Regions from separate parts of the Neisseria sp. HMSC078H04 genome, predicted to be linked through region 1. Evidence: predicted binding sites of a transcription regulator. Region 1 holds the regulator's gene; the other holds the start of a gene.
What was found. Region 1 encodes FNR, which switches genes on or off when oxygen is low (the NO sensors DNR and NnrR bind a similar motif). Its sites were predicted from a motif close to TTGATNNNNATCAA; they were not measured.
Positions count from the first base shown of each region.

Region 1 (7,169 bases):
GCTGGTCAGTTTAGGCTGCTGCCAGTTAAGTTCGGCAGGTTTGTTGTCGGTTGAAGTTGAGGCGGGTTTGCAGGCGCCCAGGGCGAGGGCAGTCAATGGTACAAGCAGGCAGGCAAGCAGTTTTTTCATGTTTTTCCTTATTGTGGTGTGCGGTAGGCAAGGGCAATTTAGAAATCGAGTAGGTTTTGAACCGGATGTTCGCCCGTTTCGGGTTTTTCTAGTTTGCGGTTGCGGATTTTGGCTTTCCTGAGGGATAGAAGGTGCATGACTTGATGCTTTTGGCTGTCGGTCATCTGGAGCCAGTACAAGCGCTCTTCCCGGCTGCGCAGGCAGCCTTTGCAATAACCTTTGGCATTGGCTTCACAAACGCCGATGCAGGGGCTGGGAATGGGGAAAAAATCAGGTTGTTCCATATTTTAAAAGCGTTTGAGATCTGAGACCGGATAAACCAAAATTGCAGACTGCATTTGTATTTGTCTAAACACGATCGGTGTATCCAGCAGGGTTCCTATCAATGTCCAATTGAGTTGATCATTTCAATAAATTTATATCTGCCACCCTAGGCATAAAAAACCTAAGAGAAACCATAAATATATCGCAGAGGAAGTCAGTATCTTCCCTATTTTCAGATTTCTCCAATAAAACCCAAGTAAGAACATTATGAAAATTAAAGGAATTCCAATATAAATATAATATTTAAGCGATCCTAATTCACTGAACACGTTTATAACAGAATAGAGACCGATAAATCCACCTGACCAAAAAACAATTATTGCCGGCCCTAAAAAAATAGCCGTTATTAAATGAGGGAGCAGTATGATTTTTATCCATTCTTTATATTTGTTGTTCATTTTAATCCCAATTACTTCAATGGTATCGTATCGATTCAAATGGGGGAGCAAAGTGTACAGTAACGTCACCAAGAATAATTACGGTATGTTTGGCAGAATCATGTTTTAATACATATTTGGAGTTCCGCTATATTTTGATTTTCAGACGATCTATGTTTAGTCCCAACTATCTGTATTTTATGACTTAATTAGTTTGCGCAAAGACTGATTGTTGTATTTGATATCGGCAATCAGCTGGTCATATTGGTGCATTCTACGGAGCGAGCGGGTAATCAGATAGACCGAGAAAATAATCAAGCTGATGTTCATCAGACTGACCAGTACGAGCAAAGGCCAAACATCAACGGCCTCGTACCATTTCGATGTCGCAATCAGCGCACTGAAAATAGACAAAGGGAGTGCGAAAACGGCAATGCCCGTACGCATGATAGCAAGTGCCGTGCGTTTTTCAGCAAGGAGAAGCTGTACTTGATTGATGCTGAGGATATCGTTTTGCTGTTCGGTAACCATAGGATACGCGCCTATACAAATTAACTTTGAATTCTGATAAAGCGGAAAATATGGTTTTATGTTACCCGAAAGTATTGAAAATAAAAACAAAGGTCGTCTGAAAATTTTCAGACGACCTTTTCCATTTCTGTTTATACGGTTTGCGAGTATTTGGCTTTGGTTTCTTTATGGCGCAAATGGTAGTCGAACACCATGGCGATGTTGCGGATCAGGAAACGGCCCTTCGGCGTAACGGTCAGGCCGTGCGGTTTGAGGCGGACCAGACCGAGGGTTTCCAGTTGTTTCATATCTTCCAGTTCCGCTACAAAATAGCGGCTAAACGGAATGCCGAACACGCTTTCGTAAATTTGATAATCAAGCGAGAAGCGGCACATCAAATCCTGAATGATGTTGCGGCGCAGAATGTCGTCTTGATTAAGCTGGTAGCCGCGCATAATCGGTAGATGTCCGGCATCGAGTGCGGCGTAATAGGCATCGATGTCGCGCTCGTTTTGGGAGTAGGTGCTGCCGATTTTGCCGATAGAGGAGACGCCGATCGCCACCAAGTCGCAGTCGGCATAGGTCGAGTAGCCTTGGAAGTTGCGTTGCAGGAAGCCTTCTTTGAGGGCGATGGAGAGTTCATCATCAGGTTTGGCAAAGTGGTCCATACCGATGAAAACGTAGCCGCGCTCGGTCAGGGTTTGAACGCAATATTGCAGCATATCGAGTTTTTCTTCGCTGCCGGGGACGATATTGGTGTCGATACGGCGTTGCGGTTTGAAGATATGCGGCAGGTGGGCGTAGTGGTAGAGGGCGAGGCGGTCGGGGTCGAGGGACAAGACCGTGTCGATGGTGGTTTTGATGCTTTCGGTGTTTTGGTGCGGCAGGCCGTAAATCAAATCGACGCTGACCGATTTAAATCCGGCTTCACGCGCGGCATCAATCACTTCTTTGGTTTCTTCGTAGCTTTGGATGCGGTTGACGGCTTCCTGTACTTTAGGGTCAAAGTCTTGAATACCGACACTCATGCGGTTGAAACCGAGTTTGCCCAGTTTGAGGACGGTTTCGCGGCTGACTTTGCGCGGGTCGATTTCGATGGAGTATTCGCCGTTGGGGATGAGCTGGAAGTATTTTCGGATCATTTCGAAGACGCGTTCGAGTTGGTCGTCGCTTAGGAATGTCGGCGTGCCGCCGCCGAAGTGGAGTTGCGCAAGCTGGTGTCGTCCGCCTAAATGCGGTGCCAGCAACTCCATTTCTTTTTCCAGATATTGGATATAGGCATCGGCACGGCTTTTGTCTTTGGTAATAATTTTGTTGCAGCCGCAGTAGTAGCAGATGGTATTGCAGAAGGGAATGTGGATGTAGAGTGAAAGGGGTTTGTTGAGCGCGCCCATGTTACGCAGGTTTAAAGCTTGGATATATTCGGCTTCTTTAAAGCCTTCATGGAAGCGGTCGGCGGTCGGATAGGATGTATAACGTGGGCCGCTTGATGGCAAACTGGCAATCAATTCGCGGTCGAATTCCGGTAATTCATTGTTTGTGTTGGTGTTATTTGAGATAGGGATAATTTTCATGGTAGGGGCTTGTAGTATAAAGTAGGGAAATTAGGGAAAATTTTAGTCAAAATTTCGATAGTTTGGTAGAATGCCTGATAATGATATGTCGACTTTGACTTGGGTCAATAGTTATTCGGCTTCATCAGGGATTTATAGAACTATGCAGATTAAGGGTGCGTTATGGCCACACACAATGCAACACATCAAATGAAAACCTTGTGTTCCACATGTTCTTTACGCGAGCTGTGTTTGCCTGTCGGACTGATGCCTAACGAATTTTCACAATTAGATGCGGTTATTCGTCAAAGCCGCCGTCTGAAAAAAGGTGAATACCTGTTCCGTGCCGGCGAGCCGTTTACCTCTTTGTTTGCCATCCGTGCGGGCTTCTTTAAGACAACAGTCGCCAGCCAAGATGGACGAGATCAGGTAACCGGCTTTTTTATGTCGGGCGAGCTGATCGGTATGGATGGGATTTGTTCCCATATTCACAGCTGTGATGCTGTGGCTTTGGAAGACAGCGAGGTATGCGAGCTTCCGTTTACACATATTGAAGAACTCGGTCAGGATATTCCCAGCCTTCGTTCTCACTTTTTCCGCTTGATGAGCCGCGAAATTGTCCGAGATCAGGGTGTTATGCTGCTTTTGGGCAATATGCGCGCTGAAGAGCGATTGGCAGCATTCTTGCTCAACCTGTCTCAGCGTCTCTATTCCCGAGGTTTTGCCGCCAACGATTTTATCCTGCGGATGTCGCGTGAGGAAATCGGCAGCTATTTGGGGCTGAAACTGGAAACGGTCAGCCGTACCTTATCCAAATTCCATCATGAAGGCTTGATTTCGGTTGAGCACAAGCACATCAAAATCTTAGATGCGACAACCTTGAAGAAAATGGTTTCCGGTTGTTCGCACGCTATCTGAATCTTAGGCCGTCTGAAATATTTCAGACGGCCTTTTTAACAAGAATTAAAGAATAATTGTTAAGTTACGAAAGTGATAGTCAGATTTTAAATTGAAAAATCTTCAACAACCGGCGTGTACAGAATGCGATCGACTACTTCTCTGGTCAGTTTCGGTGCAAACATCTGGATAAAGTCATACGCGTAACCGCGCAGGTAAGTATCCGAGCGTAAGGCTATCCAAGTGGGCGACGGCTCAAATAAGTGTGCCGCATCAATTAGTTGTAAATCTTGATCAACCGCGGGATCGTACGCCATTTTGGCCATCAAACCAACGCCCAAGCCTAAGCGTACATACGTTTTCAATACATCCGTATCGGCAGCCGATAAGGCAACATCAGGTTGCTCGATATGCGCTTTATTAAATGTACGCGCGATACTGCTGCCGGAATTAAAAGCAAATTCGTAAGTAACCAGCGGAAAAGAAGCCAAGTCTTCAAGGCTTAAAGGATTGCGGCAGTCCAAAAGAGGATGATCGTGCGGAACAATCACGGCATGGTTCCATTCATAGCAGGGTAGTTTGCCCAACTCGGGGTGATCGTCAATGCGTTCGGTAATAATTGCCAAATCTGCTTCTCCGCTGCTGACCATTTGGGCAATGGCAGAAGGGCTGCCTTGTTTGATGGTCAAATTGACTTTAGGGTAGTTTTTGACAAATTCCGCAACGATTTTGGGCAAAGCATAACGCGCCTGAGTATGCGTTGTCGCGATGGTCAGCGAGCCGCTGTCATGATCGGTAAACTCGCTGCCGATATTTTTAATGTTTTGTACATCGCGCAAAATTCGTTCCGAAATTTCTAACACGGCTTTGCCAGGTTGCGAAACGGAAACCACACGCTTGCCGCTGCGGATAAAAATTTGGATACCCAATTCTTCTTCAAGCAGGCGGATTTGTTTGGAAATGCCGGGCTGGGATGTAAAAAGCGCATCGGCAGCCTCGGAGACATTCAGATTGTGCCGGTAAACTTCAAGGGCGTAACGTAATTGTTGCAGTTTCATGGTAGCAGTATCGGATACGTTGTTATTGTGGATTTTGTGCGACAAACGGTCTGTAATTTAACATATTTTGCCCGGTTTTGCCCCGAGTTTTGAAAATGGTTGTTTTTAATGAAAATATCTTTTAATGATATGAAAACAGGAAATTCAGGAAAGAAGAGGGAAAGGGGTTTTGTTGTTTTTGTACAACTTTAGGTAGGTGAATTGTCTGATTTTGCCCTAAATTAATGACACAAGATTGATTTTTCGGCATGATTAACTACTAGGAAGCAGGCACTTCATAATTGTTTGAAGGCATCGAGTATTGACAGTTTGCCTTGCGCTTCTTTATAGTGCAACCTGATATATCCGATTTGCCGCTGTTTTGATACTGCGGCCTGTATATTGGTACTTTGCAGCGGTTGCTTTCCTAGTCCGCCGCATAACAATTTGATGAGGGAATAAAATGACCAAACAGCTGAAATTAAGCGCATTGTTCGTTGCCTTGGTTGCCTCTGGCACCGCTATGGCCAGCGAAGCGCACACCAAACACGGTTACACCGTAAGCAGCCAATCTCAAGAAATCGTCCGTAACAACTACGGCGAATGCTGGAAAAACAGCTACTTCGACAAAGCTACCGAAGGCCGTGTTGAATGTGGTGACCGCGAAGCAGTTGCTCCTGTACAACAAGCTCCTGAGTATGTTGATGAAACTGTTTCCCTGTCTACTAAAACTCTGTTCGGCTTCGACAAAGACAACCTGCGTCCTGAAGCTCAAGAAAACCTGAACGCTTTGGCTCAACGCCTGAGCAACGACAGCGTACAAACTGTACGTGTTGAAGGTCACACTGACTTCATGGGTTCTGAAGAATACAACCAAGCTCTGTCTGAGCGTCGTGCTAACGTAGTTGCTAACTACTTGGTAGGCCGTGGCGTTGCTTCTAGCAAAATCTCTGCAGTAGGTCTGGGCGAGTCTCAAGCTCAAATGACTGCTACTTGTGAAGCTGAAGTTGCTAAACTGGGTAAAAAAGTTTCTAAAGCTAAGAAACGTGCTGCCCTTATCGCTTGTATCGAACCTGACCGTCGCGTTGATGTTAAAATCCGCAGCGTTGTTACTCGTCAAGTTGCTCCAGGCCAAACTATCGAAGGTCAAGGCGAATTGCCTGCTACTGATGAAGGTTGGATCCCAGCTCCTTACAATGGCGTTCACGGTTACGCTAAACCTTAATCGGTTTGTGAAAAATGCCCTGCAATATGCAGGGCATTTTTTTATGGTTTATATTTGAAGAGTCGGGGGAGTTCATGATTCAAAATAAAAGGCCGTCTGAAAGACTTCTTTTCAGACGGCCTTTTATTGAGACAGATTAGTTTGGTTTGGGCCATTTCCATACGCAGATGGCTGCCAGTATGGTACAAATCAAAAAGAGGATACTGGATAAGCCGTGCCAAACGCCGAATGTTCCGCCTACTAGGGACAGTAGCCAGTTATCCAGACCGTACTTGTGTGCCTCGATAACCGGCGTAACTAAAAGATGGTTGCAGGCTAAGAGTAGCCAAAGTACCAAAATCCACCAAGAAAGTGAGGCCAGTTGCCGTCTGAAAAAGGCATAGGCTGCGCCAAAAATAACTAAGCCACATATTGCTGTAATGGAAAATAAAATGCCGGCAATTTCTCCCGCCTGCATTTTAGGTAGAAGGCGGAACAGGATAGGGGCAGTAACATAGCCTGCTGTCAGCTGCATACCGAGCCACATGGCGGCAGCGGTTTGGATAATTTTGTACAGTAGATTCATTATGCTTCTCCTGGGAAGATTTTATTTTCTTTGATTATGGTGTTTTTAGGTACAACAAAAGGCCGTCTGAAAATGTTTTCAAACGGCCTTTTGTTTATTTAGATATATTGTACGGCAATAATGTCATATTCACGCACACCGCCAGGTGCCTGAACTTCTGCAACGTCGCCTTCTTCTTTGCCGATCAGGGCGCGGGCAATGGGGGAGCCAACGTAGATTTTGCGTTCTTTGATGTCTGCTTCATCTTCACCGACGATTTGGTAGGTAACTTGTTCTTCAGTTTCCAAGTCTTCCAGTGTCACAGTTGTGCCGAACACGATTTTGCCTTCTGCATGGATTTCGGCAGGGTTGATGATGTGCGCCATAGAGAGTTTGTGTTCCAACTCGGCGATGCGGCCTTCGATAAAGCCTTGACGCTCTTTGGCGGCTTCGTATTCTGCGTTTTCAGACAAGTCGCCGTGCGAACGTGCTTCGGCAATGGCTTCAATGACTTCTGGACGTGCTACGCTTTTGAGGTGTTGAAGTTCTTGTTTCAACAATTCTGCACCACGG
Region 1 is NZ_KV835822.1:69,282-76,450, reverse strand. Features, by position in the region: gene HMPREF2560_RS00565 (TraB/GumN family protein) at 1-129, opposite strand, end outside; gene HMPREF2560_RS00560 (DUF1289 domain-containing protein) at 168-413, opposite strand; gene HMPREF2560_RS00550 (hypothetical protein) at 1,029-1,361, opposite strand; gene hemN (oxygen-independent coproporphyrinogen III oxidase) at 1,493-2,914, opposite strand; gene fnr (fumarate/nitrate reduction transcriptional regulator Fnr) at 3,077-3,811, shown strand; gene HMPREF2560_RS00535 (CysB family HTH-type transcriptional regulator) at 3,898-4,848, opposite strand; gene HMPREF2560_RS00530 (OmpA family protein) at 5,291-6,052, shown strand; gene HMPREF2560_RS00525 (DUF4149 domain-containing protein) at 6,189-6,617, opposite strand; gene greA (transcription elongation factor GreA) at 6,716-7,169, opposite strand, start outside.

Region 2 (7,169 bases), on a different contig from region 1:
GCATATCGGCAGGAGTCAAATCGTTAACAGCAACGACTTCGATACCTTGGGCTTTTTCAATTTGACGTAATGCCAGACGACCGATACGGCCAAAACCATTAATCGCTACTTTAATACTCATTTTGCTACTCCTAATTAGATGGAATGGGAAAAATTTTTCAGTAAGGCCATTGTATCCTGAAATAAAATTACTTTCTAGGATTAAAGATAATTACTTTTAAGTTGTTTGATTTAAATAAAGAAAACATGAAATTCTTGTTTGTAGAAAAATATCAGGTAAATCGAATCAGTCCTGAATTTTGATATTTTATTTCATAAAAACCATTTTCCAATCTTAAAAGTTTCATAAGTTTATGGAAATCATAAACTTAGTTCTATTTCCTCCTTATTTTGCCATTTTTGTGTTGATCATTCAGTGTTTTCTTCAAATCATAATATTTTAATTCTTAAAATGATGATTTTGATGAAGAACCAAACTATCTGTGGATAACGGGATAACTTTCTTTAAAACCAATTTGATAATTCCTTTTTATCTTTGAGGCCAACCCCAACTGAATGCGGGAATAAAAAAGGATAGAATCTTAGTTTCCCTATTAATCTGTGGATAAAATTCAAATTACCCACTTCAATTTCACATATTATTGTGGATAATTTAAATCTAGAAGTTTCTCTCGCAAAACATCCATATTGGCAAATACTATTAAAAATGATGGCTTGTTTTTTCCTTTTTAACGTATCATTTGCCCATCAGACTTTTTAAAAGGAAGCAATTATGCTGCAACGGACTTTAGCCAAATCAGTAAGCGTTACCGGCGTTGGCCTGCATTCAGGCGAAAGGGTCGCTCTGACTTTGCATCCTGCTGAAGAAAACAGCGGTATTTCGTTCCGCCGTACTGATTTAAGTGGAGAAATGGGCGAAGTAATCAAATTGAATCCTTATTTGATTAACGATACCCGCCTCTCTTCAACCATTGTTACCGATAAAGGCGTGCGCATCGGCACGATTGAACACATTATGTCGGCACTGTCTGCCTACGGCATCGACAATGCCTTGATTGAATTGAACGCACCTGAAATTCCGATTATGGACGGATCCAGCCTGCCGTTTATTTACCTTTTACAAGATGCAGGCGTGGTGGATCAAAAAGCCCAAAAACGTTTTTTGAGAATCCTCAAACCCGTTGAAATCAAAGAAACCGGAAAATGGGTGCGCTTTACGCCTTATGACGGTTTTAAAGTTACTTTAACCATCGAATTCGACCATCCCGTATTCAATCGCAGCGCACCTACTTTCGAGATTGATTTTGCAGGAAAATCCTATATCGATGAAATTGCCCGCGCCCGTACCTTCGGCTTTATGCACGAAGTAGAAATGATGCGCGCCCATAATCTCGGATTGGGCGGCAATTTGAACAACGCCATCGTGATTGACGACATGGACGTTTTGAATCCGGAAGGTTTGCGCTATCCCGATGAATTTGTCCGCCACAAAATCCTCGATGCCATCGGCGATTTGTATATCGTCGGACACCCGATTATCGGCGCATTTGAAGGTTACAAATCAGGCCATGCCATCAATAATGCACTGTTGCGTGCCGTTTTGGCAGATGAAAGCGCTTACGAATGGGTTGAGTTTGCCGATGATGAAGACTTGCCTAGTGCTTTTCACGAGCTGCCGGCAGCCTGATAGAAAATAGACAAAACAGTCCAATAAAAAGGCCGTCTGAACCTTTCAGACGGCCTAAATCATGTTGTTTTCCACAAGTAATTATCCACATATTCATATCTTTTATCTTATTGAAAAATAAAAATATTAAAATTTGACGTTATTCTTATACACATCTTATCCATATATTTTCCTAAACTAAAAAGGCCGTCTGAAACGAAGCTGTTCAGACGGCCTTTACATGTCAAACCGACAAAATCAATCGCCCATGACCTTGCCTTCACGGCGCGGGTCGGCGCCGCCGAGCAAACCTTCTTTGCCGATCACAATGCCTTGCACGCCGGAATTCAAATCGCGGATTTGAACTTTGTAACCCAGTTTTTCCAATGCAGCTGCTTTGTCCACTGCTGCAGTTTTATCCTCGATTTCATACTGGCTGCCGCGATTGAGCATATTCGGCAATGAAATTGCCGTCTGAATGTCCATACCCCAGTCGATATGCGCCACCAACGTTTTGGCAACGAAACCGATAATACGGCTGCCACCCGGCGAACCGACCGCCATATAAGGCTTACCGTCTTTCATCACAATAGTCGGCGCCATCGAAGAACGCGGACGTTTGCCGCCTGCCACGCTGTTGGCCACCGTTTTACCGTCCGCGCCGACAGGATTGAAGGCAAAATCGGTTAATTCGTTGTTGAGCAGATAACCGTTTGCCATCAGCCCCGAACCGAACGCGTTTTCAATCGAAGTCGTCATCGATACAACGTTACCGTCTTTATCCACAACCACCAAATGGCTGGTGGACGGCAGCTCGACCGCCATGCCTTGCGCGTATTCCTTGCCGAACTTGCCTGCCTGAACAGTTTCCAATGCCTTGTCGGATTGGCGGATTTCTTCGGCACGCGGTTTCAAATAAGCCTGAGAAATCATGGCACGGGTCGGAACATTCACAAACGCAGGATCGCCGACATAATAATCACGGTCGGCAAAAGCAATCCGCGACGCATCGCCTATCCAGCGCCAACTGTGGATATTTTCCGCGCCCAACGTTTTCATATCCTGATTCTGCAATACGCCCAAAATCTGCCCCAAAGCGATTGCGCCGGAACTTGGCGCGCCCATGCCGCAAACTTCATATTCACGATACGGCGCACAAACCGGCTTACGCTCGATAACTTGATAGTTTTTCAAATCCGCCATGCTGATTTTGCCAGGATTATCCACAGCACCGGTAACGGCACGAACAATATTCTGCGCCTGCATTCCCTGATAAAACGGCGCACTGCCTTTTTCCGCCAACAGGCGTACGGAACGCGCAAATTCAGGGTTTTTCAAAACCGTTCCCGCAGCCAAAGGTTTGCCGTCAGGCAGGAAGTAAGCGGCGGTTTGCGGATAACGTTGCAAGGGTTCCAAATTTTGTTCGATGGATTTCGCCATACGCGGAGAAACGGCAAAACCTTGTTCCGCCAAAGTAATCGGTTTCTCAAACAAACTTGCCCAGGGCAATTTGCCGTAACGCTTGTGGACATCTTCGAGCAGCTTTGGAATCCCCGGCACACCGACCGAACGGCCGCCGACTACCGCTTTCATAAAGCCCATCGGTTTGCCGTTTTCGTCCAAGAAAAGTTCCGGTGTTGCCGCTTTCGGCGCTGTTTCTCGGGCATCAAACGTCGTCAGCTTTTTCGCCTTATTGTCCCAATACACCAAAAACGCACCGCCGCCCAATCCGGAAGATTGCGGCTCAACCAGTCCCAAAGTTGTCTGCATGGCAATCATCGCATCTATCGCACTGCCGCCGCGCTTCAAAATTTCATAACCAGCTTCAGTTGCCAGCGGATTGGCAGACGCCGCCATATAATGCTTGGCGCGGATTAATTTCTGCTCCGTGAGCCCTGTTCCTTGCTCCGGCGCATGATTGTCCACAGATACGGAGGGCAGGGCAACTTGAGGCTTTTGAACCGGCTGTTGCGCACAAGCGGCCAAAATCAAAACGGATAACAAATTAATACTAAAGGAAAACTTCATATGCACACCTTATTGAAATATTTTCAGACGGCCTTTTCCCAGCTTAAATAAAAGGAAATATGAAAATAGCTTGAAATAAAAAACCATTTGACTATTTCTCTAGTCAATCAGTTCCAATCGGAGAAGTATAAAACAAGCTAAGATTGTGCACAGGCAAAAAGTTACCCACAGAATGGAGCAGCAGGAAAATTTTATCCACATCTGCAAACAAGGCCAACCTTACTTTATCCTCATCAAAAAATATCAGCTAAGTATTTGAAAATTTGTTGTAATAAAAGTTATCAACAAGCTGTGGCAGCACTCAATATCATCTTCTATTTATTATTTAAAATCTAATTTATAGTTTGTTTTCCCAAAGGCAAAGGCCGTCTGAAACGTAAAGGCATCTTTTCAAAAAATTAAAAAGTTAAGGATTGTTAAAAAGTTGTAAATCAGCTAGAGTTACGCTTGATAAATTTAATCAATAATGGAGTTTCACCAAATGAAAGGCGACATTGGCGTTATCGGCCTTGCCGTAATGGGGCAAAACCTGATTCTCAACATGAACGACAACGGCTTTAAAGTTGTCGCATACAACCGGACGACTAGCAAAGTAGATGATTTTTTAAACGGCGCAGCCAAAAATACCAATATTATCGGCGCATATTCACTGCAAGATCTGGTTGATAAATTAGAAAAACCACGCAAAATCATGATGATGGTTCGCGCTGGCTCTGTTGTTGACGATTTTATCGAACAACTCGTTCCGCTTTTGGACGAAGGAGACATCATTATTGACGGCGGTAATACCAACTATCCTGATTCCACCCGCCGTACACACGAGCTGGCCGCGAAAGGCATCCGCTTTATCGGCGCGGGCGTATCCGGTGGCGAAGAAGGCGCGCGTCACGGCCCGTCCATCATGCCCGGCGGCGATGAAGCCGCATGGCCTGCCGTCAAACCGATTTTCCAAGCCATCTCCGCCAAAACGCCTCAAGGCGAGCCTTGCTGCGACTGGGTCGGTCGCGATGGTGCGGGCCACTTTGTCAAAATGGTGCACAACGGCATCGAATACGGCGATATGCAGTTGATTTGCGAAGCGTACCAATTCATGAAAGACGGTTTGGGCCTGTCTTATGACGAAATGCACCAAATCTTCAATGAGTGGAACAAAACCGAACTGGATTCTTATTTGGTCGAAATTACCGCCGCGATTTTGGGTTACAGAGATGAAAACGGCGAACCTTTGGTCGAAAAAATCCTCGATACTGCAGGTCAAAAAGGTACAGGCAAATGGACCGGCATCAATGCCCTCGATTTGGGTATCCCGTTGACCTTGATTTCCGAAGCCGTATTTGCACGTTGCGTTTCTGCGTTTAAAGACCAACGCGCCCAAGCAAACAGCCTGTTTGGCAAAACCATTACCCCGATTGAAGGCGACAAAGCCGCATGGGTGGATGCTTTGCGCCAAGCCCTGTTGGCATCCAAAATCATTTCTTATGCACAAGGCTTTATGCTGATCCGCGAAGCCAGCGAAAACAACGATTGGGCATTGAATTACGGCAACACCGCCCTCTTGTGGCGTGAAGGCTGCATCATCCGCAGCGCGTTCTTGGGCAACATCCGCGACGCATACGAAGCCAATCCTGATTTGGTCTTCTTGGGTTCCGATCCTTATTTCAAAGGCGTATTGGAAACCTGTCTGCCTGCATGGCGTAAAGTGGTGGCCAAAGCGATCGAGTGCGGTATTCCGATGCCTTGTATGGCTTCCGCCATTACCTTCCTTGACGGCTACACTTCCGAGCGTCTGCCAGCCAACCTGCTGCAAGCGCAACGCGACTACTTCGGCGCGCACACTTACGAGCGTACCGACAAACCGCGCGGCGAGTTCTTCCATACCAACTGGACAGGCAAGGGCGGCGATACCGCTTCAACCACATACGATATTTAATTTATCTAGGCAAACAAAAGGCCGTCTGAGTATTTCAGACGGCCTTTTTATAGGGTTATCCACAATGAAGAATGAAACGATTTAACCTAATTGATAGATAACTTTATGAAATAAATAAAGATTAATAAAGGCCGTCTGAATATTTCAGACGGCCTTTAAAATTGTTCACAACCTTATCAACAGGTTTTCCATAGATTAAACCAGATTTTGCGGATTGCCGGCCACGAAGCGGTTGATGTTGTCCAAAAGAATGTCAAACAGACGGTTGGCGGCCTCTTGGCTTGCCCATGCAATGTGTGGCGTAACGATGAGGTTGGGCAGTCGGGCTTTCAGCAGAGGGTTGCCGTCGCGCGGCGGCTCTTGTGTCAACACGTCAAAACCTGCCCCGCCGATTTGGCCGTATTTCAACGCCGCAACCAAAGCGGCTTCATCAACCAGGCCGCCGCGCCCGCAGTTGATGAGGATGGCGCCGGGTTTCATTTGCTGCAATTCGGCTTCGCCTATCATGTTGGCCGTTTGCGGCGTGAGCGGGCAATTAAGCGACACGACATCGGCGGAGCGGATGGCTTCGTCAAAGGAAACATAGCCGTCGCGGACGCTTTGGGCATTTTTATGTTCGGCGAACACGACATTCATTTTGAAAGCCTGTGCATAAGTTGCCAGCGTTTTACCGATATTGCCGCGACCGAAAATCGCCAGCGTTTTGCCGTTTAAATCACGCATCGGTGCGCCGAGGTGGCAGAAAAACGGCGAGTTTTCCCACAAGCCTGCCGCAACGTCGCGCTGATAGGCAGGCAGGTTGCGCATCAGGGTAATCATCATCATAAACGCGTGTTCCGCCACGGATTCATTACCGTAAGCGCGGATATTGCACACGGCCGTGCCGTTTTGTTTGGCGGCCTCAACATCCACATTGTTGACGCCTGTCGCGGTAACGGCAACCAGCTTGAGTTGTGGATTTTCGGCAAATGCTTCGGCGGAAATCACGACTTTGTTGGTAATCACAATGTCCGCGCCGCGGATACGCGCCAGCGTTTCGTGCGCTTCGGTTGTGCCGTAGCTGCTTAATGTGTGTGGAAAATCAAATTCAAACGGACGGTTGACGAGGGTATCGCGGTCGAGGACGACAATTTGGAGCGAATTCATAAAATTCCTATCAAAAATAAAATATCGATTTATAAAATCTAAATAAGGATAAAGGATTTAAAATATACGCGTTAGTTGATAATAATTATTATATAGTGATTAAAACATCAATGTATCAGGAAAATAAGCTGATTGTTACACCAAAATTCCATAAAGAGATACTAGACCCGAAATACCATTTTGGAAGAGGATAGCATTATGTTAGATAGATTATATTTAATCAAATTGATTGATCAGTTAAGAAATTTTGAAGGTTCAGAAGAGGATGAAGATGTATTTCTTGAAAAATTAGAAAATTTGGTCACAGATCCAAATATATCAGATTATATATATTGGACAAACATGAGCTCCGAGGAAATAGCTGATAAAGTACTTAGTTACAAACCTATTATCCTCCCT
Region 2 is NZ_KV835825.1:42,753-49,921, reverse strand. Features, by position in the region: gene gap (type I glyceraldehyde-3-phosphate dehydrogenase) at 1-121, opposite strand, end outside; gene lpxC (UDP-3-O-acyl-N-acetylglucosamine deacetylase) at 773-1,687, shown strand; gene ggt (gamma-glutamyltransferase) at 1,925-3,694, opposite strand; gene gnd (decarboxylating NADP(+)-dependent phosphogluconate dehydrogenase) at 4,176-5,624, shown strand; gene HMPREF2560_RS02160 (D-2-hydroxyacid dehydrogenase) at 5,820-6,770, opposite strand; gene HMPREF2560_RS02155 (hypothetical protein) at 6,969-7,169, shown strand, end outside.
Region 2: gnd (decarboxylating NADP(+)-dependent phosphogluconate dehydrogenase) is a predicted target of FNR. The motif match lies at 3,918-3,931, and genes of this name have one in related genera.